3 regions of the Bacillus sp. LQ16 genome follow, and region 3 is predicted to be linked to each of the others. Evidence: predicted binding sites of a transcription regulator. Region 3 holds the regulator's gene; each other region holds the start of a gene.
What was found. Region 3 encodes Rex, which represses fermentation and respiration genes when NADH is low (regulators of the CRP and FNR family bind a similar motif). Its sites were predicted from a motif close to TTGTGAAATATTTCACAA; they were not measured.
Positions count from the first base shown of each region.

Region 1: the regulator Rex is predicted to act here: its motif matches at 6,618-6,635, upstream of AC3EMB_RS25090 (DUF1641 domain-containing protein).
Region 2: the regulator Rex is predicted to act here: its motif matches at 6,141-6,158, upstream of hcp (hydroxylamine reductase).

Region 1 covers NZ_CM173491.1:4,921,489-4,931,577, forward strand. Annotated here, with positions in the region: gene AC3EMB_RS25065 (putative mucin/carbohydrate-binding domain-containing protein) at 1-1,928, opposite strand, end outside; gene AC3EMB_RS25070 (thioester domain-containing protein) at 2,500-3,420, opposite strand; gene AC3EMB_RS25075 (aldo/keto reductase) at 3,532-4,371, opposite strand; gene AC3EMB_RS25080 (MFS transporter) at 4,388-5,551, opposite strand; gene AC3EMB_RS25085 (winged helix-turn-helix transcriptional regulator) at 5,925-6,269, shown strand; gene AC3EMB_RS25090 (DUF1641 domain-containing protein) at 6,705-7,145, shown strand; gene AC3EMB_RS25095 (NAD(P)/FAD-dependent oxidoreductase) at 7,190-8,368, shown strand; gene tyrS (tyrosine--tRNA ligase) at 8,559-9,821, opposite strand; T-box leader at 9,878-10,089, opposite strand, start outside.
Region 2 covers NZ_CM173491.1:3,315,860-3,325,948, reverse strand. Annotated here, with positions in the region: gene AC3EMB_RS16720 (metallophosphoesterase family protein) at 1-624, shown strand, start outside; gene AC3EMB_RS16715 (flavin-containing monooxygenase) at 762-1,805, shown strand; gene AC3EMB_RS16710 (hypothetical protein) at 2,086-2,334, shown strand; gene AC3EMB_RS16705 (serine hydrolase domain-containing protein) at 2,371-3,408, opposite strand; gene AC3EMB_RS16700 (hypothetical protein) at 3,508-3,702, opposite strand; gene AC3EMB_RS16695 (hypothetical protein) at 3,836-4,117, shown strand; gene AC3EMB_RS16690 (DUF3784 domain-containing protein) at 4,147-4,437, opposite strand; partial or broken gene AC3EMB_RS16685 (GH25 family lysozyme) at 4,530-4,610, shown strand; gene bla2 (BcII family subclass B1 metallo-beta-lactamase) at 4,747-5,520, shown strand; gene hcp (hydroxylamine reductase) at 6,222-7,508, shown strand; gene AC3EMB_RS16670 (PadR family transcriptional regulator) at 7,994-8,314, shown strand; gene AC3EMB_RS16665 (DUF1048 domain-containing protein) at 8,390-8,731, shown strand; gene AC3EMB_RS16660 (ABC transporter ATP-binding protein) at 8,902-9,663, shown strand; gene AC3EMB_RS16655 (ABC transporter permease) at 9,664-10,089, shown strand, end outside.
Region 3 covers NZ_CM173491.1:249,343-259,431, forward strand. Annotated here, with positions in the region: gene tsaE (tRNA (adenosine(37)-N6)-threonylcarbamoyltransferase complex ATPase subunit type 1 TsaE) at 1-428, shown strand, start outside; gene tsaB (tRNA (adenosine(37)-N6)-threonylcarbamoyltransferase complex dimerization subunit type 1 TsaB) at 409-1,101, shown strand; gene rimI (ribosomal protein S18-alanine N-acetyltransferase) at 1,116-1,559, shown strand; gene tsaD (tRNA (adenosine(37)-N6)-threonylcarbamoyltransferase complex transferase subunit TsaD) at 1,559-2,575, shown strand; gene AC3EMB_RS01485 (ABC-F family ATP-binding cassette domain-containing protein) at 3,060-4,994, opposite strand; gene AC3EMB_RS01490 (redox-sensing transcriptional repressor Rex) at 5,181-5,810, shown strand; gene AC3EMB_RS01495 (YdiK family protein) at 5,840-6,031, opposite strand; gene AC3EMB_RS01500 (CPBP family intramembrane glutamic endopeptidase) at 6,028-6,777, opposite strand; gene groES (co-chaperone GroES) at 7,169-7,453, shown strand; gene groL (chaperonin GroEL) at 7,492-9,126, shown strand; purine riboswitch at 9,267-9,368, shown strand; gene guaA (glutamine-hydrolyzing GMP synthase) at 9,533-10,089, shown strand, end outside.

The DNA.
Region 1 (10,089 bases), 710 kb from region 3:
AATTCTTTCTCTACCTTCGCCTTACCTTGTCCGATAAAGTCATTATTTTGATACCAATTAAAGCGATCTGATTCAGCGTGATACACTTTTACTACATCACCATACTCGAACTCTAACTCATTAATTGATTTCGCGAATTCTTCCGCATTTTCAACACCTTTTACTGTTGCTTTCTTTTTCTCATTTCCATTTTGGTCTAGTAATGAGAATTCAAAATACGTGTCTTCTTTAAAATAATAGTGCACTGGATTTGAATCAGCTATCGCACTAAACTTTTTCTGATCATGTTGCAGTGTTACGATTGATTTAATATTAGTATCATAATTGAGCCCTTTGAATACTAAGCTATCACCATAACTAACATTTGCTACAACCGGAATTAAATTCTTATTACCTTTTTCATCTATAATTTCTACTTTTACAGTTTTTTCTCCAACTTCAGGCTTGCCTTGTTTAATCACACCTGTTGTTTTTACACCTTCCCCTAAATTCTGTACAAGTTCTTTTGCTTTTTTCTCATTATATGTAGTACCGATTACTACACTTTGGATTTTTTCATTATTTGGCTCGCCATATGGAACTTCATATAACTCAATTTGTTTCTCACGAATTGGATTGCTATCTGTAGATAACCAAATTTCTTTTTCTAATTTTGGTAAATTTAATTTTTCAATCTTTTCTCTCGTAGCATCATTTGCAATTAATCCCCATTTATCAAAGAAAGGAATTAAATTTTGTCCTGCCACTTTTGACGTCATATAAATAAACATCTGCTTTTTCTCTTCATCAGATTTAGGCAATTCTGTATCATGTAACAAACGATACATTTGATGTAAATTTGGATAGAACTGATCCCCATAAGCTAAATGCAACTGCCAAAACATAACTAATTTCTCAAATACATCCATCTTCTCTTGTGCATCCGGTTTACCTAAATAAGCAAATGCAGCTTCATAGCGCCCCTCTTGCTCTAACCTTGTTTTATGCCCGAATGTAGTTTGAACTGCCAAAGAATAAATATTAACGGTTACTTCTCCAAGTCCATCCCATAACCAAGTGTCCTGTTGATGTTGATGTCCCACTTCATGCCAAGGCCCCCATCCATCATTAGTTAACTCTTCTAGATTTAGTACTGATTCTAAATTCCCTTTACTATAAGCTGTTCGATAATAAGTCGCATACATATAATTATCCGTATACCAGTCTTCAACAAAATGAATGGAATGTTTACCTTGATTCGCAACACCCGCACCATCTTTTGATAAACCTGATATCTTATGTTCTATATTAATTATTTCATCATGTTTCTTTAATAACGCAGCTGGATCTTCTTGCTTCAAATGTTCCGCCACAGTTTCAGGATGCATAGTTAATAAACTATTTTCCCCCTTCATTTCTATTGCATATGGATCAGGATTCTCTGCCAACATACGCTTCCAATCTTTTGTCGTATGCTTACCTAAAATAAATAAAGGATTTGGTGTACCGCCTTTTTTCACTTTAGCGACTACTTCTCCTGTGTTGTGATAATTATAAAAATATAATAGCCCCCCATTTGAAGAAGAAATTTTATTCTCACCGGGATTTAAATTGAATTGTTTAGGTTCTTCTTTTTCATAAGAATATGTACCAATATAAGCTTTAATCTGTTGAGTCCCTTCTACTTGAATAACTACTTCTTCACCTGGCTTTACATAAATGCCCGTTGGTTCATAAGGAGAAAAACTCATTCGACGCTGATGCAACTCACGCATCCCTTCTACATCACCTTTTGGCAGTAATTGATACACTCGCTCTTCTTGCTGTTTCTCTTTATTTTCAATTGTCATCTCTGCATACACCTTAGGTAATTCAAGTCCATATGGCGTTAATAACGTAGCTAAACAAACACCAGCTACTAATACCCTACTCTTTTTCTGCTTTGACATAATCTGTGTCCCCTGTCCTTTTTTTAGACAAACCACCCTATATATTCATTTAATAAGAAATCCTATTATTTTTATAAAAACATTTAATGAATAGACTAATACCTCTCGCACCTATATCAATTACTACCGCATTTCTCTAAATGTATTCGCTTTCTTATATTGTAAAATTTTTATGTAATATGTCCTCCTCACTTCTCTCTATTTGTGATGAGTTCTCTTCGTACATAAAAAGAGAATAGTAAAAGATATCATTTAGTATTGTCATCTATACATCTAAAAATAAAAATAGCAATAGAATATTACATTTTCTTCATATATGACCATCTATAGGTAGTTTTTCCAACTGAATTTTACACGCTTTCTAATTCGTTTGATAGACTTCATAATTAGAATAATGTTACAATTTTGTGAATAACATCCGTTGATTGTAATGTTTAGATTTTGTTATATTTTATTATTTTTAAATACTTTTTCAAACGTTAAAATAGTGTTTCACTCGATTAATTATTATCTTGATATATTTTTAAAGAATTCATATGAAAAAGCATTGGCATAAGCCAATGCTTTCTCATTATCTCTTTTGATTCGGTTTATGCGGTTCATTTGGAGTATATGGCTTATTTGGTTTATTTGGAGCCTCAGCCTTTTTCCAACTTACCGCTAACTCTGGACTTGTTTTTTCTTCACTACGCTCAAGTAATACTACTGCATTTTGAATAGTCGGTGTACCTTTATGCGCAATTCCTTGTAGTTTCGTTAAATTTCCTGATACTTTAAAGCTAAATCCACCAGCTGGTGTTTGTTTCGGAATTAAAATGCGGAACTTCTCTCCTACATTAAATTCTGTTTTTGTTTCGCCTTTTTCATTTGCAAATTTCACGCCCGCTGGTGCACCTGTTGCTTGCACTTTATACGTTCCGCTTTTTGCATTTGTTTCTACTGTATATAAACCTGTTTCAAAGAAATCATTTTTTAATACTGCTTCTTGTTCTTCTGTAGGAGTTACACTCATCGTAATTTCTTGTAACTCTTCACTAGCGTTTGCTTTTGCAACGATGTCTTTCGTTACTTTCTCTACATTTTTATTGCGGAAATCTAAATCATTAACATCAATTTGTTTTAACGCATTCCACACTGCCAGCTGCGTTGCGTAATGCGCCTCTCTCCAATCAGATACTCCTAATTCTTGTGGGCTCTTTTGTGGATATCCATTCAACAGTACACGGTACACATTAATATCCACTTTCCCCATTTCTGGTAAATCTTGACCGCTCGGAGATTTTAAATCTACATTTAAGCAAAATGCAATTTTTCCATCTGCCGTTTTAATAAGTTCTGTTCGAATTGGTTTCTTCTTTGACTTACTATAACTCCAATTCATTTCATACTTTGTATGATCCATAACTTCTGCGAATGCTTTTTGAAGTGGGAATAATACAAATAAGACACTTAAAAACATAGCTAAAAGTTTGAACGATTGCTTTATATTCATGTTTACAGCCCCTTAATAACAAACTTAATACTAAGTAGTATTTAATTAGAAAATATTTTTATGCAAAAAAAGAGCGCATAAAAGCACTCTTTTTTCTTTCTTACTTTAATCTTAGAAATCGAAGTTATCAGGATCTGGACCAACGCGGTGATTTTGGTTTAACGCATCGATTTTTTCCATGTCTTCTTTTGTTAATTCAAAGTTAAATACATCAGCATTTGCAATAATGCGGTGTTCTTTCGTTGATTTTGGAATTGTAATTACTCCGTTTTGAAGATCCCAACGTAAAATCACTTGTGCTGTTGTTTTACCGTGTTTCTCAGCAATTTCTTGTAATGTTTCATTATCTAATAATTGACCTTGCATTAGTGGTGACCATGCTTCCATTTGAATACCTTGTTCTTTACAGAAAGCTTGTAGTTCTTTTTGTGTTAAACGAGGGTGGTATTCTACTTGGTTAATCATTGGTTTAATTTCTGCATCTTTCATTACATCTTGTAAGTGATGGATTTGGAAGTTACTTACACCAATTGCACGTACGCGCTTTTCTTTATAAAGTGTTTCTAGCGCTCTCCATGTATCTTTATATTTTCCTTCTGAAGGCCAGTGAACAAGATATAAATCTAAATAATCTAGTCCTAATTTTTTTAGACTCTCTTCGTATGCAGCGATTGTTGTTTCATACCCTTGATCTGCGTTCCATACTTTTGAAGTGATAAATAATTCTTCTCTTGAAATACCAGTCGCTTCAATACCTGCACGGATTCCTTCACCTACAGCTTTTTCATTTCCGTAAATTGCAGCTGTATCGATGCTGCGGTATCCTGCTTTAATTGCTGATTTAATTGCTTCTACAAGTTCTGGTCCTTCTTCTACTTTAAATACACCTAAACCGAACCAAGGCATTTCTACACCGTTATTTAATACTGCTTTACTTTGTAAGTTTTTCATTTTATTTTCTCTCCTTTTATTTTACTTGATCTCTTTTTTCTAATGTCATGCTCCATGCTGTTAAAATCACGGCACCTACTACCATAAGACCGCCTACCCAAGCAGTATGGATTAATCCTAACGAATTCGTTACAAGGCCACCTATATAAGAACCTAAAGCGATTCCTCCGTTAAATGCGGCAATATTAATTGCTGAAGCAACATCAACCGCACTTGGAACAAAGCGCTCTGCCAATATAACTACATATACTTGTAGCCCTGGAACATTCATAAATGCGAATAGTCCCATGAAAATAATTGTGATTAATCCAGCTACTTTAAATGGCGCTGTAAATGTTAAAACAAATAATATGATCGCTTGAATAAAGAACATGTAAAATAGCGCTCGAATCGGATTATGATTCGATAATTTCCCGCCAACCATATTCCCTATCGCAATTGCGATTCCGTACACTAATAAAATGATAGTAACGGTACTTGCTTCAAATCCTGTTACTTCTTGTAATAGGGGTGATAAATACGTAAATGTTACGAATGTACCACCGTATCCAAGTGCAGTAATAATGAAAACAAGTAATAGTCTTCCATTTTTAATTAATTTAAATTGATCACGAAACGATACAGGTACACCATTTTTTAAATTAGATGGGACGAGTATACTGTTTGCGATGAAAGCAATAATTCCAATTACGACAATCGCCATAAATGACGCTCTCCAGCCAAACTCTTGACCGATAAATGTTCCAATTGGCACACCAGTAATAGTCGCAACTGTTAATCCAGTAAACATAATCGCAATTGCGCTAGCACGTTTATTCTCTGGTACGATTGCAGCTGCAATTGTAGATCCAATTGACATAAACACACCATGTGCAAACGCGGATACAATTCTTGCGATAATTAATACAGTGAAGCTTGTTGCTACCGCCGCAATGCCATTACCAATAATGAAAATAACCATAATCCACATTAATAATGTCTTTCGCGACATACTAGCCGTTAACGCTGTTAAAACAGGAGCTCCTACCGCTGCTCCTAACGCATATAAGGAAACCGTTAAACCGGCTGTTGTAACCGAAACATTTAAATCTTTTGAAATAGATGGTAGTAAACCGACACTAATAAACTCGGTCGTACCAATCCCAAACGCACTAATTGCTAGCGCTAATAAAGCAAACATACTTCTTCGGCTCGTCTGAGCTTCCGAAGATGGTACTGTATATGAACTCAATTGAATTCCTCCTTATTACAAGAAATCCAATCATAATAGTATGATAAAAAGGCCCTTTTATCTTCTAAAAAATATATTTCATACTTACAAATGCTATTATGAATGGTTTCATTCCTTTTTTGAAGAACGCACTTTAAAGTACGATAGGCACTAAAAAGTAACATAGTCACTTTTTGGTACCGTACTACTCATTTGCCTCTTACATGTGCTATTATGAAACATATTTAACATAATAAAAAGTACGTACTTTAAAGTGCTATAGGTACTAAAAAGTAACATTTGTATTATTAAACTTACTTTACTCAAAAAGGGAGGGGTTCATATGAAGAAATACAATATTCCTGTAGAGGCGACTTTAGAAGTTATCGGCGGCAAATGGAAAGTTGTTATTCTTTGTCACTTAACGAAAGGTACAAAGAGAACGAGTGAATTAAAACGCTCAATGCCTGGTATTACACAAAAAATGTTAACGCAGCAATTACGTGAATTAGAAGACGACGGGGTCATTCAAAGAAAAGTATACAACCAAGTCCCACCGAAAGTAGAATATTCTCTTACCGACTACGGTTGGTCTTTAGAATCCATTCTTGACTCTCTTTGTTCTTGGGGCGAATGCCATCTTGAAAAAGAAGGTAACACATCGATGCTAATTGCAGAAGGTGAATAATAGGAAAAAGGAAAAAACGAACATGAATTTGTTCGTTTTTTCCTTTTTTTCTCTATATATATGTACATTTCTAACTGAAACAAAATATTTTATACGCTTTCATACCTTGTCAGCACTACGTTATACACTCAATATCAAATAATTAGGAATCATTTTTATGTTAACATAGGTGTATATAGTATATAATATAGGATATATATTATATACACTTTCCGGTAACGGAGCTTTTCCATTATGCGGACAAGCCATATATCGGACAGTTCATAAATAATAAGTAAGACGTTATGGTTTTAGATTTATGTTTGCAGCTTACTTGCTGTCATAAATTTAAAGGCATTTTATTGTGTTTTGTGAAACTTTGCATAAAGTTTCGTAAACGTTTACTATCTTACTTATAAAAAATAAGAGTATTGCTATCGTAAAGGAGAATTGGAGATGCCAGAAACTATGACTCAAACAAAGCCAGAACAAGAAACTGTACAAATTTCTGCTAGCCAAGGACAACTTGATGTACTTGATCAGTTGTTAAAACCTGAGGTACAAGAATCATTAACAACACTAGTAGAACAGCTTCCAAAATTAACTGAGCTTGTTAACATTTTAACTAAGTCTTATGACTTCGCTCAAACTGTTGCTACTGATGAAGTATTAAAAAGCGACACTGTTGGTGCAATTACAGAGCTTGTAGAACCTGTAAAAGATACAGTGAAAAGCATGGCTGCAACTGCAATCGAAGCGAAAGATCGTGCTGACGAAAGTACTGAAGTTATCGGCCTATTCGGTCTATTAAAATTACTAAAAGATCCACAAGCACAAAAAATGTTCCGCTTTGTGAACGCATATCTTCAAATTAGTGCAGAACGTAACAATAAATAATTTAACTTATAACAACAATTAGTAAAGACGGGGGATATCATACTATGTCAAAACAAATTGTCATCTTAGGCGCTGGTTATGGCGGTCTTCTTGCCGCTTTAAACGTACGTAAATATTACAGCAAATCAGAAGCACAAGTTACAGTGATTAACCAATACCCAACACACCAAATCATCACTGAATTACACCGCCTTGCAGCTGGTAACGTGTCTGAGCAAGCAATTGCAATGCCACTTACAAAGCTTTTCAAAGGTAAAGATATCGATCTTAAAATTGCAACAGTTGAGTCATTCTCAGTTGATAGCAAAGAAATCAAACTAGCTGGCGGCACTACTTTATCTTACGATGCACTTGTAGTTGCTTTAGGAAGTAAAACTGCTTACTTCGGTATTCCAGGACTAGAAGAAAACAGCATGGTATTAAAATCTGCTGCTGATGCAAACAAAATCTACAAACACGTTGAAGACCGTATTCGTGAATACGCGAAAACGAAAAACGAAGCTGATGCTACAATCGTAATCGGTGGTGGCGGATTAACTGGCGTTGAGCTAGTTGGTGAGCTTGCTGACATTATGCCTAAACTTGCAAAAAGCCACGGCGTAAATCCAAAAGAAGTTAAACTTCTTCTTGTTGAAGCAGGTCCAAAAATCCTTCCAGTATTACCAGACCACTTAATCGAACGTGCAACTACTAGCCTAGAAGCACGCGGCGTTACATTCTTAACTGGTCTTCCTGTAACAAACGTTGCTGGCAATGAAATCGACTTAAAAGACGGTCAAAAACTTGTTGCTAACACATTCGTTTGGACAGGTGGCGTTCAAGGTAACCCATTAATCGGTGAATCAGGTCTTGAAGTTAACCGTGGACGTGCAACAGTTGATGCATACCTACAATCTACTTCTCACAAAGACGTATTTGTTGCTGGAGACAGCGCTGTTGTCTTCTCTCCAGACGGTCGTCCATACCCACCAACTGCACAAATCGCTTGGCAAATGGGTGAGTTAATTGGATACAACTTATACGCAGCACTAGAAGGCAAAGCATTCGAAGAGTTCGCACCTGTAAACTCTGGAACACTTGCTAGTCTAGGACGTAAAGATGCGGTTGCTACAATTGGAGCAAGCAATACTCCACTTAAAGGCTTACCAGCATCATTAATGAAAGAAGCAAGTAACGTTCGTTACTTATCACACATTAAAGGTCTATTCAGCTTAGCTTACTAATCTGAATATAAGCCCGAATCATGCCCAGCATGGTTCGGGCTATTTTTATCCGTAATTTTCTCTAACTTATTTATTCGGCAAAAGAATAATATAACCCTTTTAATTATCTAAATTTACTGATTATTTTATGTCCAAATTGTGTATACGAAAAGATGGAAGTATTCTTCCTACTCCCATCCTTTCACACAAACTATTCGCCTAACTTCACAAGGCTGTAGTTCTTCTTCCCTTTACGAATAATAATAAATCTGCCATCAAATGAATTTTCTACAGTAACATCCGTACCCACATCTGTTACTTTCTCACCATTCATAGAAATCGCACCATTATTAATGTCTTCGCGTGCTTGGCGTCTAGATGGTTCAATTCCTAAATCGACTAGCCACTCTACGATGTTTTTCGTCTCTTTTGAAGACTGGAACGTTGGCATTTCTTTAAAGCCTTGTTCAATTTCATCAGCTGTTAACGATTTAATATCCCCGCTAAATAACGCTGCTGTAATCTTCTCAGCTTGTAATAATGCCTCTTCTCCATGAACGAATTTCGTCATTTCTTCCGCTAACACTTTTTGCGCTTCACGTTTATGAGGTTCCGCTTCTACCTTCGCTGCTAATTCATCAATACGCTCTTTCGTTAAGAACGTAAAGTATTTCAAGTATTTAATTACGTCACGGTCATCTGTATTTACCCAGAACTGGTAAAATTCAAACGGTGTCGTTTTTTCAGGATCAAGCCAAACCGCACCACCTGCTGATTTACCAAACTTCGTACCGTCCGATTTTAATAATAACGGAATCGTTAATCCGAATACTTTCGCCTCATGACCTTCTAACTTACGAATTAAATCTAAACCACTCGTAATATTTCCCCACTGGTCACTACCACCAATTTGAAGTTGAACATCCTCTTTCGTGTATAAATGATGGAAATCCAGCGCTTGCAAAATTTGGTATGTGAATTCTGTGAAAGAAATACCTGTATCTAAACGGCTTGCTACAATATCCTTCGCTAACATGCTATTGATGCTAAAGTTTTTCCCGTAATCACGTAAAAACTCAATAATATTTATTTCATGTGTCCAATCATAATTATTTACCATCTTCACTTCGCTATTTCCGCCAAAATCAAATAGCTTTTTCATTTGTGCTGTTAACGCATCTACATTATGCTGAACCACTTCTAACGTTTGAAGTTGACGCTCCGATTGTCGTCCACTCGGATCACCAATTGTTCCTGTTGCCCCGCCAATTAAAATAACAGGATGATGGCCAGCTAATTGGAATCTCTTCATCATCATAAACGGAATCAAATGTCCGATATGCATACTATCACCAGTCGGATCAACTCCGCAGTATAGTGAAATCTTTTTCTCTTCTACTAGCTTACGTAAGCCTTCTTCGTCAGTCTGCTGATTAACGGCGCCACGCCATTCTAATTCATCAATAATATTCATCTTTTGTCATCCCCTTTATTTTTTAAAAACAAAAAAGCCCCTATGTCTACGATAGACATAGGGACGATTATTCACCGTGTTACCACCCAGTTTGCATAAATAGCATAGCTACTCATACCACTCTTAGCAATAATATCGATTGCTAGTCCGCTTAGCATTACCTAAGATACTCCAGAGTGTAATTCGCAAGTTTGTTTGTGCTAGGTTCCAGCAACCCCTAGCTCTCTCGTTAACAGTGACAAACTGCTACTGGGCTCTTTCAACGTAT
Region 2 (10,089 bases), 2.3 Mb from region 3:
AGTGTGTATGGGCCGTTAGATCCTTTAGGGACAATGGAAATATTAATGAATAGCGAGATGATACATATTAAAGGCAATTGTGATCGCATGCTTTGGGAACCTATACAAGAGCAATCTACTACACTAACTTTTGTTCAAAATCAATTAACAAATTATCATATAGGTTGGTTAAAACAACATCCTTCACAATTTATTGTAGACGATATGTTATGTTGTCACGGTACGCCGACTTCGGATGAGGTGTATTTATTAGAAGAGATGGACGAAAATGGTGCAATATTAAAGAATGAAAAAAATATAATGGATCAACTCCAAAATATAGAACAAAAAATAATAGTGTGTGGACATACGCATATTCCTAGAGTTGTCTATTTAGCGAACGGAAAGATCATTATAAATCCAGGAAGTGTAGGACTTCCAGCATACAAAGATGAGTTACCTGTTATGCATAAAATGGAATCAGGAACTCCGCATGCAAAATATGTAGTGATAGAAAAGGTTTTGGGAGAATGGACAATTGAACAAATTTCAGTTCCTTATAATTGGGAAGAATCTGCTGAATTGGCTGTTCAACAAGAAAGATATGACTGGGCACAGGCGCTAAAGACTGGGAAGATAGAATGAAGGGGAGTTTACTTTATGGTAAACTGCTCTTTTTTATTTTGAGTAGATATTGAATTATATAAAAATAAAATGTTATGATTATGGAAACGTATGAATATATGAACAAGTATTCATATGTAAGAGAAGGAGGGATTAGAATGAAAGACCTAATTATTATTGGAGCGGGTCAAGCTGGATTAACAATGGGACATTACTTGAAGCAAGAAGGGTATAATTTTTTATTACTTGAGGCAGGAAAACGAGTTGGTGATTCATGGAGAAATCGATATGATTCTTTGCAGCTTTTTACCCCAAGGTCCTACAGTAGCTTGCCGGGTATGGCGTTAATAGGTGAAAAAAATGAATTTCCATATAAAGATGAAATTGCAACTTATTTAGAAGAATATGCAAGACATTTTCAATTACCGGTACAATTACAAACGGAAGTTCTAAAAATAAAGAAAGAAAAAGAAATAGTTGAATTACATACTCCTACAGAAATTTTACAAACGAAAAAAGTTATTATCGCATCAGGTGCTTTTCAGCAACCGTTTATTCCCTCAGTTTCAGCAAATCTATCATCACATATTTTTCAAATACATTCATCACAATATAAATCACCATCACAAATTCCTAAGGGAAAAGTACTAGTAGTAGGTGGTGGGAATTCAGGAATGCAAATTGCAGTAGAACTGGCAAAGACTCATGAAGTTACGGTGTCTATTAGTCATCCTTTAACGTTTTTACCGTTACAACTTTTTGGAAAAAGTATTTTTAATCTGCTAGAAAAAGTGGGTTTATTGTACGCTGAAATAAATACAAAGAGGGGAAGATGGTTTCAGAAGAGAAAGGACCCTATTTTCGGTTTTGAAGGTAAGAAACTTATTCGTAATGGAGCAATCAAACTGCAAGAAAAAGTAGTAAGTGCATCAGGAAATAACATTATGTTTCAGAATGGTGATACTTATAGTGCAGAAAGCATTATATGGTCAACTGGTTTTGTTCAAAATTATAATTGGATTGAAATTGAACAGGCAGTGAATGAGAAAGGATTTCCTAATCATATAAAGGGAATCAGTCCAGTAAAAGGATTGTATTATATCGGTTTACCATGGCAATCTCAAAGGGGTTCTGCACTTATTTGTGGTGTAGGAAAGGATGCAGAGTATGTACTTTCTGAAATCAAAAAAATAGATCAGTAGCAATAACTACTGATCATCCATATGTACATGAATTAGGAGAGGTCAAACATTTATTAACTTTATTATAATAGATTTTCATAGAATTAAAAACTGAAAATTCAAATTTAATGTTGAGAAAGTTTTTTGTATCGAAATATATGAAAAAATAGGGATTTTTATTAAAACAGAAAAAGATATTTCTATTTTAGTAAATTATGATATAGTCTAAATAAGCGTGTTTTTCCATAAATGTAATTATTTTCATTGTAATTTTGTTTATATGAGGGAAGGAGAAGTAATTATGAAGTTTGATGATCAACGCTTACTAGGAGTCCGATTAGGTTCTGTACTTGTGACAGAGGAAAATCAATATTTAGTAATTAAGAAAAAAGATCATTATGCACTGTTAAATATACATAATTTAGAATGCACTCATGTTGAAGTGCAGTTAGAACATTTGGAAGAAATGTTGCGGGAAGATTTCCAAGAAAGTATAACGGAGATTATCGCACCAGAACATATAAAAATTGTTGCGAAAAATGTTATATAGATAAAGAAGCTGGAAGGAACAGCTTCTTTATTTTCATTATAAGGATAACGTTTTTACAACCTCACCAATGATCCCTTCCATTTGATGAACACCTAAATCGGAATTAGTCATAATAACAGCACCATTCCCGCAGTATGGATAACAAACCATCATACATTGAAATCCAACGCCCCATCCGAGTGAATAAATCTGTAATTCTTCATTAGAATCATCTAGAAAAACACCTAATCCAGTCCATTTTGAGCAACCTTGAGGAGAAATCATGTCTATTACTAATTTTTGAGAAAGTTTTAGTTTGCCCTTTCCTTGTAAGGAATGAATGATTTCAATAACTAAAGCTGATAAGTCAGTTGGTGTTGTCCAAATACCTGAAGCAGCTGCGAATGGATAAAATGGATACTTCTCATTTGTTACAGTTCTATCTTTATTATGTCCGCAAGCAAAAACATCGGTTTTATCTATGTCTTTTGGAGAAAAAAGTGTACTATTTTTCATTTGTAATGGCTGGAAGATGTGTTCTTCTAATAACTGACTAAATGATCTTCCTGTAATATCTTCTAGTAGTAGTTCGATTATACAAAAGTTTGCGTCTGAGTAGTGAAATTCACTTTCTGGTTTATAAGTTACTTCAATAGGTACGGAGCAATATGATGTTTTACCGGCAAGGAGTTCAGACATGTTTGGTTGCCCTTGTGCAAGTGTATAATGCTCAAAACTATTAGGAGGATCAATGATTCCAGATTGGTGACTTAATAAGTTCCGCAACGTAACTTTTTTCTGTGAAGTAAATAAATTGGTAGGAATATTCCAAGATGTGAGTTTATCATTTACGTCTTCGTCTAAATGCAAGATTTCTTGATCTGATAACATTAGTACGAGCATTGTAGTGATGAATTTGCTGATAGAACAAGAATTAAAGAGAGAATTTGTAGTAACAGCTCTAGTTGTTCCAGCTTCAAGTGTTCCAAAGGCAGTCGCTTCATCTAGTTTGCCATTACATATAACAGCGAGGCTTAAACCTGCAACGGAATATTGGTTCATTTTCTCGTAGATATTGCTACTTTTTAAGTTCATGGTGACTCCTTTCTTTAAAGACAGAATAGTATTTTTATTATACAGTAGTAAAAAAAGAAAATACTTCGTCATTCACCAATGAAGTGTTTTCTTTTTTAGTTAGTTTGAAGTGAACTTTTGAAAAAATTTGTCTCGGTACATGTACATAACCCATGAGATTGTTATTAAAGAAATGATGATTTGTTTGTTTTTAATTGGTGCATTGAAAACAAGCCAACCAACTATATCAAATAACAAATGTAGCACGATTGAAAGAACTACAAATTGAAGTAACGTATTTAAAAATCTTTTCATAAAGTGTCCCCCTAAAATAATAGGTTTTATTAACAGATTGATATAGTGATATTATACATTAAATGTTTATTGTGGTAAAATTTACACAAGTTAGTGGGATAAAGCAAATGAAAGTTAGTAAGGGGGAACATTCATGGAATTCTGGATGGTTATACTGATAGTAGCCTTTGGTTTCATTTATATCGCTGAAAAATTAACTACAATTGAAAAGAAAAATGATGCGCGTTTAAAGAGAATTGAAGATAGATTACAATTAATTACGAAAGAAATGGGAATTATAGAAAGAGAACCTGAAATTAATAAAGAACTACGCCAGCTTGTAGAAGAAGGCAAAAAAATTACAGCAGTTAAGAGAGTAAGAGAAGCTTTTGGTTTTTCCTTACTAGAAGCGAAGCAATATGTTGATAAATTATAAAAAAGATCATCCATTTGGGTGATCTTTTTTCACTGCACCATGCGTGTATTTACATAAGCGGCGATAATAAAGTGTCCAATTATAATGATAGGAATAACGATTGTGACATTAGGAGTAGTGAAGACACTACCGATTGTGGCAATGACACCAGCAATTAAATTATAAAGACCAACTATTTTTGATAACTTCACTTTATCAGGCACGCGGCGTTCGTTGAATCCTGATAAGAGCCAAGTGTATTGTTTTACTCCAATGAAATAAGCTAGTGCAAATGAAATGATTGCTACTATAAATAATGTTGGTGAAGCGAAGAGAGTCATTGCAAACACCTCCGTTAATGGGCTATAAATAAATTATAGTCCGAATGTTATAATTTAACAAAATATAATTTTGGTTTTAAGTGTAATAGAAAAATGGAAAAGAAAAGTATATTGATTTGAATGTATTTTATGGGAATGAGGAAGAGTTTGAGAATTATGGAATGGAAGATTAAGTTTTAAAGCGTACAAAATTTTGTACGCTTTTTTGTTAATTACATAAAAGTATGCAAATGAAGATGGAACAAACATTTGAGATGAATTGTCTAATATAGGTAATAACTATTTAGCTTGAAAGAAAGGGTTGATAACATGAAAAAGAATACGTTGTTAAAAGTAGGATTATGTGTAAGTTTACTAGGAACAACTCAATTTGTTAGCACGATTTCTTCTGTACAAGCATCACAAAAGGTAGAGCAAACAGTAATTAAAAATGAGACGGGAACCATTTCAATATCTCAGTTAAACAAGAATGTATGGGTTCATACGGAGTTAGGTTATTTTAATGGAGAAGCAGTTCCTTCGAACGGTCTAGTTCTTAATACTTCTAAAGGGTTAGTACTTGTTGATTCTTCTTGGGATGATAAATTAACGAAGGAACTAATAGAAATGGTAGAAAAGAAATTTCAGAAGCGCGTAACAGATGTCGTTATTACACATGCGCACGCTGATCGAATTGGCGGAATAAAAACGTTGAAAGAAAGAGGCATTAAAGCGCATAGTACAGCATTAACCGCAGAACTAGCAAAGAACAGTGGATATGAAGAGCCGCTTGGAGATTTACAAACAATTACGAGTTTGAAGTTTGGCAATACAAAAGTAGAAACGTTCTATCCAGGGAAAGGACATACAGAAGATAATATTGTTGTTTGGTTGCCACAATATCAAATTTTAGCTGGAGGCTGTTTAGTAAAATCTGCGGAAGCTAAAGATTTAGGAAATGTTGCGGATGCGTATGTAAATGAATGGTCTACATCGATTGAGAATGTGCTGAAGCGATATGGAAATATAAATTCGGTAGTACCTGGTCATGGAGAAGTAGGAGACAAGGGATTACTTTTACATACATTGGATTTATTAAAATAAGAAATTGTAGAAATACAAAAGAAAGGAGAAATAATTTTCTCCTCTCTTTCTTCTAACTATATTTAAATGCTGAATTTGTCGATTACGTCAGCATATATTACTGAGATTTTAATTCCAAGTATACAAATACTAGTACTGTCATAATTGCAATAACAACGTAAGTAGCATCAAGCATTATAAGTGTTTTTAAAGTTTCAGTCATCGTAATTCACCCCTGTTATAAAAATATAACATGATCTTTTTATTGATTAGATTAGAGATCATAAAGATAAAATGTATATGAAATTTCTTAAATAGCTTCTATATAAATATATCATATAAATAATGTAAGTAATGTTAAGATAGTGTAAATGTATTGTAAATAAAGAGGTTTACAATGAAGGCTTTAATAAAAAAATGATAGTTCCTTAAAATAAAAAATACGCTATTTTCATATGTGATGAATTGCAATTATTTGTATAAGGGATTCAAAAAAATTTTTTCGTTGTATATATTTCTCCAAATTAATTATTTAGCTATTTAAAAGTATCGAAAGATGTGTGCACACTAATGTATATTTTTTGGATGTCAATAAAAGTATTATGTCAACAATATGAACTGTCACAAATATTTATATATTATTGTGATTGATATCACATCACTTTTTTTCAATGGGTATTATGCTTAAGGTGTAATGAATGATTGGGAGAGGGTGGGATGATATGTTTTGTTATCAATGTGAACAAACGCCAACAGGCGGATGTAAAGTAATGGGTGTTTGTGGCAAGAATGAAACGATTGCGACTTTACAAGATACGATTGTGTTTGGGCTAAAAGGAATTGCAGCTTATCGCACACATGCTGCTCAGCTAGGGTATACGGATGCATTTGTAGATGCTACAACACAAGAAGCTTTATATATGACATTAACAAATTCTAACTTTAACGAACAAGAGCATATTGATTTGGCTATGAAAGTTGGGAAATCAGCTTTACGGGTGATGGAGTTATTGGATGAGGCACATACGAATCATTTTGGTGTGCCAGAGCCTGTACAAAGTACACAAAATCGTGTAGAAGGTAAAGCAATTGTAGTTACGGGCCATAATTTATTTGCACTAGAAGAACTATTAAACCAAACAGAAGGAAAAGACATTAATATTTATACACATTCTGAAATGCTACCAGCACACGGATACCCGCAGCTGAAAAAATATAAACATTTAAAAGGAAACATCGGTAAGGCATGGTACGATCAAAGACGCCTTTTTGAAAAATTTACTGGTGCCATATTAGCTACAACGAACTGTGTTATGCCAATTAAAGGCTCGTACTCTGATCGATTCTTTTCATATGATATTGCAGGTTTAGAAGGTGTACAAAAAATTGAAAATGATGATTTTACACCATTGATTCAAAAAGCACTAGAACTTCCAGAAGTACATATGGAGTCGGATGAACAGTTAGTGACAGGGTTTCATCATAATACAGTATTATCATTAGCTCCAGAAATTATTGATGCAGTAAAAGAGGGGAAGATAAAGCGTTTCTTTGTTATCGCCGGTTGTGATGCACCGGGAAAAGGCGGAGAATATTATCGTGAATTAGCAACGTCACTTCCGCCAGAAACGGTTATTTTAACAACTTCTTGCGGGAAATTCCGCTTTAATGATGTGGATTACGGTGTTGTACCTGGTACGGAAATTCCGCGTTACATTGATTTAGGACAGTGCAATAATTCAATTTCTACAGTGAAAATAGCGGCTGCTTTAGCTGATGCTTTTCAATGTGAAGTGAATGAATTGCCAGTAAGTATTGTACTATCATGGTTTGAACAAAAAGCGGTTGCCATTTTACTCGGGCTATTTAGTCTTGGGATTCAAGATATTCGCATCGGTCCAAAGGCTCCTGAATTTATTTCACCTGGCGTGCTTGATGTATTACAAGAAACATTTGGTTTAAAACTAATTACAAATGCAGCAGAAGATATGGCTATGATGTTATCGTAATAAAAAATGATCTGTCTTATTAATAAGAAGAGCTAGCCATATTCATTAACTTTGGTATAGTATAGCGCCCCAAAATAAAAATGTAGAATTTTTGTTTTGGGGTATTTTCTTTTCTTAGTGGGATAGGTATGGGGCAAAATAAAAAAAGAAAATAGGCTGTATCGAATAGGTAATAGTTGATTTTAGAAAAAATATAAAAATCGAGTTGACATCCATCACTACTTAGTCATACAATGTACTTGTAATAAGCAATACTGAGTAGTGTTGCTTCTCAAAATATTTTCAGTAGACAATAGGTAATAGCGGATTTTAGAAAAAATTTGAAAATCAGTTGACATCTATCACTACTTAGTCATACAATGTAGATGTAATAAGTGATACTGAATAGTATGGATTCAAAAAACTACTCAGTAAAAAATTCGCCTTAGTACTCTGTGATACTGAATATAAGTCAGACAGAATAGGGGGTAAAGGAGGATCAGGACATGGAAAATTTAACTGAAATGCTGAAAGGTTCACTGGAAGGGTGTGTACTGGAAATCATTAGTCGCCGTGAAACGTATGGCTATGAGATTACCCGCCACCTAAATGATCTTGGGTTTACCGAAGTTGTGGAAGGTACGGTGTATACCATCCTCGTACGATTAGAGAAGAAAAAGCTTGTGAATATTGAAAAGAAACCATCAGATATGGGACCGCCTCGTAAGTTTTATTCATTAAATGAAGAAGGCCGCCAGGAGCTTGAATTGTTTTGGAAAAAATGGGATTTTGTATCGTCAAAAATTAACGTCTTGAAGTCAAAATAGGTTCATAAGATAAAATGTTCCGGCCGATATTTTGAGAATTTCTTGTTTGGTTTTATAAAAAAGGAGGAAAATAAGATGTTAGAAATGTTCAAAAAGTTAATTGGTGATAAAAAAGAGTACAAAATGATGATGGCACGAGTTGAGGCTCTGCCAGAGGACTACCAATTTGTATTTAAGAAAATTCAAAACTACATGTGGAATTTTTCAGCGGGTAACGGGATGGATATGTTACACATACAGTATGAATTAATCGATTTGTTCGAAGCGGGTGCAGCGGAAGGAAGACAAGTGCTTGACATTACTGGGGATGACGTGGCTTCCTTTGCTGACGAACTAGTGGCAAATGCTAAAACTTACGTCTCCAAGTATCGTGAAGATTTGAATGAAAGTATTATGAAGAAATTGAGAAAAAAATAAATGGAATAAGTAGTACCGACTGATTAGCTGGTTACACATATGAATTGCCATCATAGCTATTCAGTTATATTTTTAACTCGGTACTAAGTAATACAGAATATCAGTGATACTAAATAGATAGAGGTAAATAAATAGTCTTCGCAAAACATTTTTATAGGGAGGAAAAAAGTATGAGTCATGCAGCGATTTCTGTAAAAGGCTTGAAAAAATCCTTTAAAGACAAGGAAGTTTTAAAAGGGGTAGATTTTGAGGTGCAGCGTGGAGAAATTTTCGCGCTGCTAGGCTCAAATGGAGCTGGAAAGACGACAACGGTTAACATCCTTTCGACGCTAATGAAGCAAGATAGCGGTGAAGTAAGTATTTGCGGATTTGATGTACAGCGTCAACCAGACCATGTTCGTCAAAGTATCAGTTTGACAGGGCAGTTCGCAGCTTTAGACGGTATGCTGACTGGGAGGGAAAACTTGATAATGATCGCCAAATTACGTGGTGTTTTCAATCCCGCTCAAGTTGCTGACAATCTACTTGCAAGATTTAGCCTGACTGATGCGGCAAACCAAAGGGCAGATCAGTATTCAGGCGGGATGAAGCGCCGGCTTGATGTCGCGATGAGTTTAATTGGGGCGCCAGCAGTTATTTTTCTTGACGAACCAACGACTGGACTTGATCCTGAAGCGCGAATCGAAGTGTGGGATACAGTCAAGGAACTTGCCGGTAGCGGCACAACGATTTTGCTTACGACTCAGTACTTGGAAGAAGCCGAACAACTAGCAGACCGTATCGCTATTTTGCATGGCGGAAAAATTATTACGACAGGTACTCTTGCTGAACTAAAAGAGATGTTCCCGCCAGCAAAAGTGGAGTATATCGAAAAGCAACCGACATTGGAAGAAATCTTCCTTGCGATCATTGGTAAAAAGGAGGAGATGTAAATGAAAAGTAGAACAGGTGTATTACTAGGTCGTTTAATGCGTAACATTATGCGCAGCCCGGATACAATTATTACAGTAGCGATTACGCCGATTATGATGATGCTATTATTTGTCTACGTGTTTGGCGGCGCAATAAAAACAGGAACGGAAAATTACGTCAATTATTTATTGCCGGGAATTTTGCTAATGGCTATCGCATCCGGTGTAGCTTACACTTCCGTGCGACTCTTTACGGATGTAAAGAGTGGGCTGATGGCACGTTTCATTACGATGCCTATTAAGCGCTCATCGATATTGTGGGCTCACGTTTTAACCTCTCTGGTTGCTAATGTACTTACTATCGTGGTGGTTATTCTTGTTGCACTCTTAATGGGCTTTCGTTCCAGCGCTAATATTCTAGATTGGCTTGCAGTAGCTGGGATACTA
Region 3 (10,089 bases):
GATTATCAGAAAAACTAGGTGAACTCGTAGAAGCACAAGATGTAATTATTTTAGAAGGAGATCTTGGAGCTGGTAAGACGACTTTTACAAAGGGACTAGCAAAAGGTCTTGGAGTGAAAAGAGTTGTAAATAGTCCTACCTTTAATATTATTAAAGAATATAAAGGAAGATTACCGCTATATCATATGGACGTGTATCGCTTAGCAGAAAGCGAAGAGGACTTAGGCTTTGATGAGTATTTCTACGGTGAAGGAATTACGGTAGTGGAATGGGCTCATTTAATAGAAGCATATTTACCGAATGAAAAGTTACAAATTAGTTTATTCCATGCGGGAGATGACACAAGAAAAATTATACTCGAGCCAATTGGAGATCGCTATATTAGATTATGTGAGGAGCTATTACAAGATGAAAGTACTAGCAATTGATACTTCAAATTACGTAATGGGTGTATCCCTTATTGAGGAAGGAAACGTGATTGGGGAAATTATTACAAATTTGACGAAAAACCATTCTGTACGTCTTATGCCAGCTGTAGAGCAACTGTTAAAAGAATGTGGTGTAAAACCGAAGGAATTAACTAAAATCGTAGTAGCTGCTGGACCTGGATCATATACAGGTGTTCGCATAGGCGTGACAGCGGCAAAAACATTAGCTTGGTCACTTCAAATACCAATTGTAGGTGTATCAAGTTTAGAGGTAGTAGCTGCAAACGGTGCTAACTTTAATGGATTAATTTGTCCTTTATTTGATGGAAGACGTGGGCAAATCTATACTGGATTATATACATATGAAGGAGAGCAGTTAACTTCAATAGAAGAAGACCGAATTATTCTTATTGTGGACTGGTTGCAAATGTTAAAAGATAAAGGACAGCCTGTTTTATTTATCGGTAATGATGTTAAATTGCATAAAGAAATAATTATAGAACATTTAGGTGATCAAGCTGTATTCGCTCCTTTTACTAAAAATAATCCAAGACCAAGTGAGCTAGCATTCTTAGGGTTACAAAAAGAAGAACAAGATGTGCATACGTTTGTTCCGAGCTATCTTCGTTTAGCTGAAGCTGAAACAAAGTGGTTAGAAAGTCAAAACAAGTAGGGGCCTTGCAGAAGATGGATATGATATTTAGAAAGATGGAACTTGATGATATTGCTCAAATTGTAGCTATTGAAGAAGTGTCTTTTTCAACTCCTTGGACTGCAGATGCCTTTCACCGTGAATTAACGATGAATGAACATGCACATTATATTGTGTTAGAAAAAGATGGTCGTGTAATCGGATATTGTGGATTGTGGATAATTATTGATGAATCACATATAACAAATATAGCTATTTTGCCAGAATACCGAGGTCAAAAATTAGGAGATGCCTTATTGAAAGCAGTTATTTCAGAAGCGAAAGAACTAGGGGTAAAAACAATGACGCTTGAAGTACGTGTATCAAATGAAGTAGCAAAGCAGTTGTACAAAAAATATGGATTTCAAAATGGTGGAATTCGTAAACGATACTATGCAGACAATCAGGAAGATGGTCTTGTAATGTGGGTGAATATATAATGGAAAAAAATACGATTATACTTGGGATTGAAACAAGCTGTGATGAAACAGCGGTAGCGGTTGTTAAAAATGGAACGGAAATTATTGCGAATGTCGTTGCATCACAAATCGAAAGTCATAAACGTTTTGGCGGGGTTGTACCAGAGATTGCATCCCGTCATCATGTAGAAGAAATTACAGTTGTGTTAGAAGAAGCTTTAAAAGAAGCAAACATCACATTTGATGATATTGATGCAATTGCTGTAACAGAAGGGCCTGGTTTAGTAGGAGCACTTCTAATTGGGGTAAATGCAGCGAAGGCAGTAGCTTTTGCACATGATATTCCGCTAGTCGGTGTTCATCATATTGCTGGTCATATTTATGCGAACCGTTTAGTAAAAGAAGTTCAATTCCCGCTATTATCACTTGTTGTATCTGGTGGGCATACAGAACTTGTTTATATGAAAGAACATGGTTCATTTGAAGTAATTGGTGAAACGCGAGATGATGCAGCTGGAGAAGCATATGATAAAGTAGCTCGTACGTTATCTATGCCATATCCAGGTGGTCCTCATATTGATCGTCTTGCACATGAAGGAGAACCAACAATTGATTTGCCTCGTGCATGGCTAGAACCGAATTCATATGATTTTAGCTTTAGTGGATTGAAATCAGCAGTTATCAACACTGTGCATAACGCGAAACAACGTGGGATAGAAATTAAACCAGAAGATTTAGCGGCAAGTTTCCAAGAAAGTGTAATAGATGTACTTGTAACGAAAGCAGCTCGTGCAGCAGAGGCTTATAATGTAAAGCAATTACTTCTTGCTGGTGGAGTAGCTGCTAATAAAGGACTTCGTGCGCGATTAGAAGAAGAATTTGCACAAAAAGAAAACATTGAACTAATTATTCCACCGCTATCTTTATGCACAGATAATGCAGCAATGATTGCAGCGGCAGGGACAATTGCGTATGAACAAGGCAAGCGTGCAACATTAGCCTTAAATGCGAATCCAGGATTAGATATTGAAGCATAGTTATGCACATAATTAACCACAGCTTGTGGATAAAACCCATATTATCTGTTGATAATGTGGGTTTTGTTGTGTATATAAAGTGTTGATATCTTTTTTGTTAGTTGTGGGTAATGTGGAAAAGTTGTTTTGATAGCTATTTTATAAAGGTGGATATGTGTATAAGTTTGTGGATAAACTAGATGAAGTCTGACCTTTGAATATATTGTTTTTTGGGAAATAAAAAGTAAGAAGATATCTCTGAAAAACATTTTGAAATATCCTTCTATTATAGAGGGTGCTGATGTTGTCAATCCTTGTCGGTAAATCGATATTTCGTGTCGAATCGTTTATATATATAGGGTTACGATAGATGTATTTGAAAAATGGTTGATATATTCCGAGTTACCATTGATATATTCAAAAAATTATTTATGTACTTAAAGAAAAAAGATGTCACATAGTCAAAAATCATGACTGATGAGACATCTTCCTTATTTAAATACTCTTATACATGTAGCTCTTCCCACTCTGCCATACACGTTTCAAGTTGTTCTTGTAGCGTTTGTTTTTTAGTTGTAATTTCACTCGCTTTTTCATAATCTGCATATATTTCTGGTAAGCAAAGTTGATCTTCTAACGTAGCAATTTCTTCTTCTAAGTTTACGATGTTTTGTTCTAGTTCTTCAATTTTTCGAGTGCGTTGACGTTCTAATTGTTTACGCTCTTTTTCTTCGAGATAATTTAATTTTTCTTGAGCTACAGTTTTTTGAACAGGTGCCTGATTTTCTTGCTGTTCTTGTTGTTCAAATGCTGCGCGTTCAATCATTTCATTTTTCTTCTCCACATAGTAATCGTAATCCCCTAAATATTCCTGTGCACCTTCTGTTGATAACTCAACCACAGTCGTTGTTACACGGTTAATAAAGTAGCGGTCATGTGAGACAAATAGAAGAGTCCCTGGATAATCAATTAAAGCATTCTCTAAAATCTCTTTACTATTTAAATCAAGGTGGTTCGTAGGCTCATCCAGAATTAATAAATTTGACTTTTGCATCATAAGTTTCGCAAGAGCTAATCGAGCTTTTTGTCCACCACTAAGGGAAGATACTGGTTTCAGTACATCATCTCCTGTAAATAAAAAGTTCCCGAGTATAGTACGGATTTCTTTTTCAGGTTGCAGTGGATATTCATCCCATAGTTCATTTAAAACCCGTTTAGAAGATGTTAAGTTTGCTTGTTCTTGATCATAATAACCAACAGATACATTTGATCCGAAAGAAACATCGCCATTTAATAGTGGTAACTTATTCACAATAGATTTTAATAATGTGGATTTCCCAATTCCGTTTGGACCAACTAAAGCAACACTATCTCCGCGAGTTAAGCGCATAGTTACGTTTTCAATTATAGGGTCCTCATCATAGCCAATGGTTGCATCCTTTACTTGTAAAACATCATTTCCACTTTGCTTTTCAATATCGAAGTGGAATGATGCTGACTTAGAATCACCTAATGGTCTCGTTAATAATTCCATTCTGTCTAGTTGTTTACGGCGACTTTGAGCACGTTTCGTTGTAGAGGCGCGAGCTATATTCTTTTGAACGAAGTCCTCAAGTTTTGCGATTTCATCTTGTTGTTTTTCGTAACGTTTCATTTCTTGCTCATATAATGCTGATTTTAAGTCTAAATATTTACTGTAGTTACCAACAAATCGTCTGCTTTCTTTATTCGAAATTTCATATACTTGTGTAACGAGTTTGTCTAAGAAATAACGGTCATGTGAAACGATTAATATTGCGCCAGGATAACCTTGTAAATATTGCTCAAGCCATGTTAATGTTTCGATGTCTAAATGGTTTGTAGGCTCGTCCAAAATAAGTAAGTCTGGTTTTGTTAATAATAATTTCCCAAGAGCTAATCTTGTTTTTTGCCCACCGCTTAAAGTAGAAATCGTCGTCTGGTGCGTTTCAACTGGGAAGCCAAGGCCGCTTAAAATGGAGCGAATGTCCGCTTCATATTGATATCCACCTTGATCTTTATAATTGAGTTGCAATTGGTCATAATCAGCTAACAATCTTTCATATATAGCTTCGTTTGAAAAGTTTTCTTCTTTTCCCATTTCTTGCTCAAGCCTTCGAAGTTTTGTCTCCATTTGCTGTAAGTGGGTAAAGACGGTTAGCATTTCATCCCAAATTGTTAAAGACGTTTCTAAGCCGGTATTTTGAGCTAAATACCCGATTGAGACATCTTTCGGTTTTATAATTTCGCCACCATCATGTGATAATTCACCAGCGATAATTTTTAATAATGTAGATTTTCCAGCTCCATTCCTTCCAACTAATGCGATACGATCTTTTGTTTGTACTTCCAATTTTATGTTTGCAAGAATTGTTTCTGCACCGTATAATTTCGAAAGTCCATTTACTTGTAATAAAATCAATGTTTTCACCTCAAATAATTTCTTAACTTTGCCATGTTTATATTTCTCAATCATACTAAAAATAGTGTATAGTTTAAAATAAGAGAGAATACTTCTTCTCTTTATTATACAAGGAATTTAATGAGTGCTAAACTTCTGTATTTGATTAAAGTATATGAATAAAGATAGGAAGAGAGGAGAGGTCATATGGATCAGCAAAAGATTCCACAAGCCACTGCTAAAAGATTGCCTCTATACTATCGATTTATCCAAAACTTATCTCTTTCTGGTAAGCAGCGTGTTTCATCGGCCGAATTGAGTGAAGCGGTAAAAGTAGATTCCGCAACAATACGAAGAGATTTTTCGTATTTTGGAGCGTTAGGGAAAAAGGGATACGGATATAACGTAAATTATTTATTATCATTTTTCCGCGAAACACTTGATCAAGATGATATAACGCGTGTAGCACTTATTGGAGTAGGTAATTTAGGGACCGCTTTCTTACATTATAATTTCACGAAAAACAATAATACAAAAATTGAAATGGCATTTGATGTTAGTGAAGAGAAAGTTGGAACAGAAATCGGGGGCATTCCTGTATACCATTTAGATGAATTAGAAGAGAGATTATCAAATGATATACAAGTGGCAATATTAACAGTACCGGCTACAGTAGCACAAGCTGTAGCAGATAGATTAGCTGAAACGAGCGTGCATGGTATTTTGAATTTCACACCAGCACGATTAAACGTATCAGAGAATATTAGAATTCATCATATTGATTTAGCTGTAGAGTTACAAACATTAGTTTACTTTTTGAAAAACTATCCACAATAAAACGCAGAGGAAGCGACCTCTGCGTTTTATTATTGTTTCTTCTTTGTGAATTTAACTAATATAAGGCGAAGCGCCAAATTAAAATCAATTGTTGCCATAACTGCAAATAGTATTGTCCACACATTCCAGATTGTATCTGTCACGTTCGTAATGGCGAAGCGTGTAAAGATACATCCAAGAAGGAAGTATAGTGCAGCCATGAACAATGGTGAGTTTCTCATACAAAAAATCCTCCGATAAAGCCTTGCATTTTTTCAGCTTCTTTAATCATTTCTTGAATTTGCTCATTGCTCATAAAAATTTGCCCAATAGCGACTAATGTATTCATCGCAACATGAGCTGCAATCGGAACGATAATACGCTTCGTCTTCACATATAAGAAGGCGAATACGAGCCCCATAGCAGTGTATACCAATAAGTGAGTAAAATCAAAATGGATTGCTGCAAATACAAGCGAACTAATGATAGCTGCAATAAAGAAGTTAAACTTCTTATAAAGTGTACCAAATAAAATTTTTCTAAATACGATTTCTTCCAAGATAGGTCCGATTATAGATACGACAATAAGGAACCAAGGTGTCGTTCTTGCAATTTCCATCAGTTTCATTGTATTTTCTGAACCTTGTTTAATTCCTAGCAGCTGCATCTCGATCATACCGGCAACTATTTGTGAAAAGAAAGCCAAGAAGAAGCCGATGAAAATCCATCCAATAGTAGCTGGAACAGAAGAGCGCATTGCATCTAAATGCCTGTCACGAATGTCTGTTCTAAGTAACCAAAGAACGATACATAATGCAACAAAGAAGCTAATAATCGCCCAGTGTCCCGTTATGATTTGTCCTTTTTCCTCCATGGTAAATCCTCTATTATCATAGAGTCCTGTTTTTAGGAGAAGTGGTAATCCAACAATTCCAGATAACTGCATTAAAATGTATGTAACGATAATCCACCAGTATTGTTTCTTCAAATAGTTTAACCATCCTTTCTAACTCTAGTGTATGAGATGAGGTAGGATAACATGTAAATATGTTATCTACGATATAAACTTTCATTCGAATTATGATTTTTTTGTAAATCCGTATTTGAAATTAAAGTAGGAGACAGGAAAAAGTTGTACGTTTAGCGAAAACAACTTAGGGTGTCTTTCATATTGTAACATACGAGTAGGGGAAACAACGATTCATATAGTAAAGGCAGTATTCTATATAGAAAGTTTATATAGTAATTTGCGAAAAAATTATGATTTTTTTACTTGCAAAAGAAATTGAGATTATTTATTATTATAAGTGTGTTAGCACTCGGGTGACTTGAGTGCTAATAAATAAAATTTACATAACAAAATGAGGAGGTTATTGTTCATGCTAAAGCCATTAGGTGATCGCGTTGTAATTGAGCTTGTTCAAGCAGAAGAAAAAACAGCAAGTGGTATTGTATTACCAGATACTGCAAAAGAAAAACCACAAGAGGGTAAAGTTGTTGCAGTAGGTACTGGTCGAGTGCTTGAAAATGGTGAGCGTGTTGCTTTAGAGGTAGCAGCAGGTGATCTTATCATCTTCTCAAAATATGCAGGTACTGAAGTGAAATACGAAGGTACAGACTACTTGATTTTACGTGAAAGTGACATTTTAGCAGTTATCGGTTAATTATATAAATCTTAAAAAATCCAAGGGGGTCAATTATTATGGCAAAAGATATTAAATTTAGTGAAGAAGCACGTCGTTCGATGCTTCGCGGTGTCGACACTCTTGCAAACGCAGTAAAAGTAACGCTTGGACCAAAAGGTCGTAACGTTGTACTTGAGAAAAAATTTGGTTCACCACTTATTACAAATGATGGTGTAACAATCGCAAAAGAAATCGAATTAGAAGATGCATTCGAAAACATGGGTGCGAAATTAGTAGCAGAAGTTGCTAGCAAAACAAACGATGTAGCTGGTGACGGAACAACAACTGCAACTGTATTAGCGCAAGCTATGATTCGTGAAGGTCTTAAAAACGTAACAGCTGGTGCTAACCCAATGGGTCTTCGTAAAGGTATCGAAAAAGCTGTTACTGCTGCAATTGAAGAATTAAAAACGATTTCTAAACCAATCGAAGGCAAATCTTCTATCGCACAAGTAGCTGCTATTTCTGCAGCTGACGAAGAAGTAGGTCAATTAATCGCTGAAGCAATGGAGCGCGTTGGTAACGACGGCGTTATTACTTTAGAAGAGTCTAAAGGATTCACAACAGAATTAGACGTAGTAGAAGGTATGCAATTTGATCGTGGATATGCATCTCCTTACATGATCACTGATTCTGACAAAATGGAAGCAGTTCTTGATAACCCATATATCTTAATTACTGACAAAAAGATTTCTAACATTCAAGAAATCTTACCAGTATTAGAGCAAGTGGTACAACAAGGTAAACCACTTCTTATCATTGCTGAAGATGTAGAAGGCGAAGCTTTAGCTACATTAGTAGTGAACAAACTTCGTGGTACATTCAATGTAGTAGCTGTTAAAGCTCCTGGATTTGGTGACCGTCGTAAAGCAATGCTAGAAGATATCGCAATCTTAACTGGTGGCGAAGTAATCACTGAAGAATTAGGTCGTGACTTAAAATCTGCTACAGTTGAATCTTTAGGACGCGCTGGTAAAGTTGTTGTTACAAAAGAAAACACAACTGTAGTTGAAGGTATTGGAAATACAGAGCAAATCGCAGCTCGCATCGGTCAAATTCGTGCGCAATTAGAAGAAACAACTTCTGAATTCGATCGTGAAAAATTACAAGAGCGTCTTGCGAAACTTGCAGGTGGCGTAGCAGTAATTAAAGTCGGTGCAGCAACTGAAACTGAGTTAAAAGAGCGCAAACTTCGCATTGAAGATGCACTTAACTCAACTCGTGCAGCAGTAGAAGAAGGTATCGTTGCAGGTGGTGGTACTTCACTTATGAACGTATACACGAAAGTAGCTTCTATCGTAGCTGAAGGCGACGAAGCAACAGGTATCAACATCGTACTTCGCGCACTAGAAGAGCCAGTTCGTCAAATCGCAATCAACGCTGGTCTAGAAGGATCTGTAGTTGTAGAGCGTCTAAAAGGCGAAAAAGTAGGCGTTGGTTTCAACGCAGCTACTGGCGAATGGGTTAACATGCTTGAGTCTGGTATCGTAGATCCAGCTAAAGTAACTCGTTCTGCACTTCAAAACGCAGCATCTGTTGCAGCTATGTTCTTAACAACTGAAGCTGTAGTAGCTGACAAGCCAGAACCAAATGCACCAGCAATGCCTGACATGGGCGGCATGGGCATGGGCGGTATGGGCGGAATGATGTAATTCCGTTTGCCCTAAAAAACATCCATTTCTATATAGAAATGGATGTTTTTTTATGTTTTTTAGAAAAGGAAATGAATTTCTGTAGAATTTTGTCGCTTTCTCTCTTGACCATATTGATACTTCATTGTTAGAATCTAGGAAGATAATATAAAACGATCCTTCATATATCCTCAATGATATGGTTTGAGAGTCTCTACCGGGTTACCGTAAACAACCTGACTATGAAGGCAGTGTGTCTTATATTTATAAAGAGCGGAGACTATCTTTCTTTATAAAGCCAGACCCCTGCCTTTTCTTTGTTATGAGACTAGAGGCGGAGGACTGGCTTTTTTTATTATATTGGTAATGCTTTTCGCCAAATTGGTGAAAATATTTATATACGAGAACTAACGTTGGGGTGATTATTTTGAAGAAGCAACACGATACAATTATCGTTTTAGATTTTGGAAGTCAATACAATCAGTTAATAGCACGTCGAATTCGTGAGTTCGGTGTATACAGTGAACTTCATCCACATACAATTACTGCAGAAGAAATTAAAGCAATGAATCCAAAAGGGATTATTTTCTCTGGTGGACCAAATAGCGTATACGGTGAAGGTGCATTACATTGTGATGAAAAAATCTTCGAACTAGGTTTACCGATCTTCGGTATCTGTTACGGTATGCAGCTTATGACACAACACTTCGGTGGTAAAGTAGAGCGTGCCAACCACCGTGAGTACGGAAAAGCTGTTCTTAAAGTAGAGAACGAATCAAAATTATATGCGAACCTTCCAGAAGAGCAAGTTGTATGGATGAGCCATGGCGACTTAGTAACTGGTTTACCTGAAGGATTCGTAGTAGACGCAACAAGTGAGTCTTGCCCAATTGCTGGTATGAGCAATGAAGCGAAAAACTTATACGGTGTACAATTCCACCCAGAAGTACGTCACTCTGAGCACGGTAACGATTTAATTAAAAA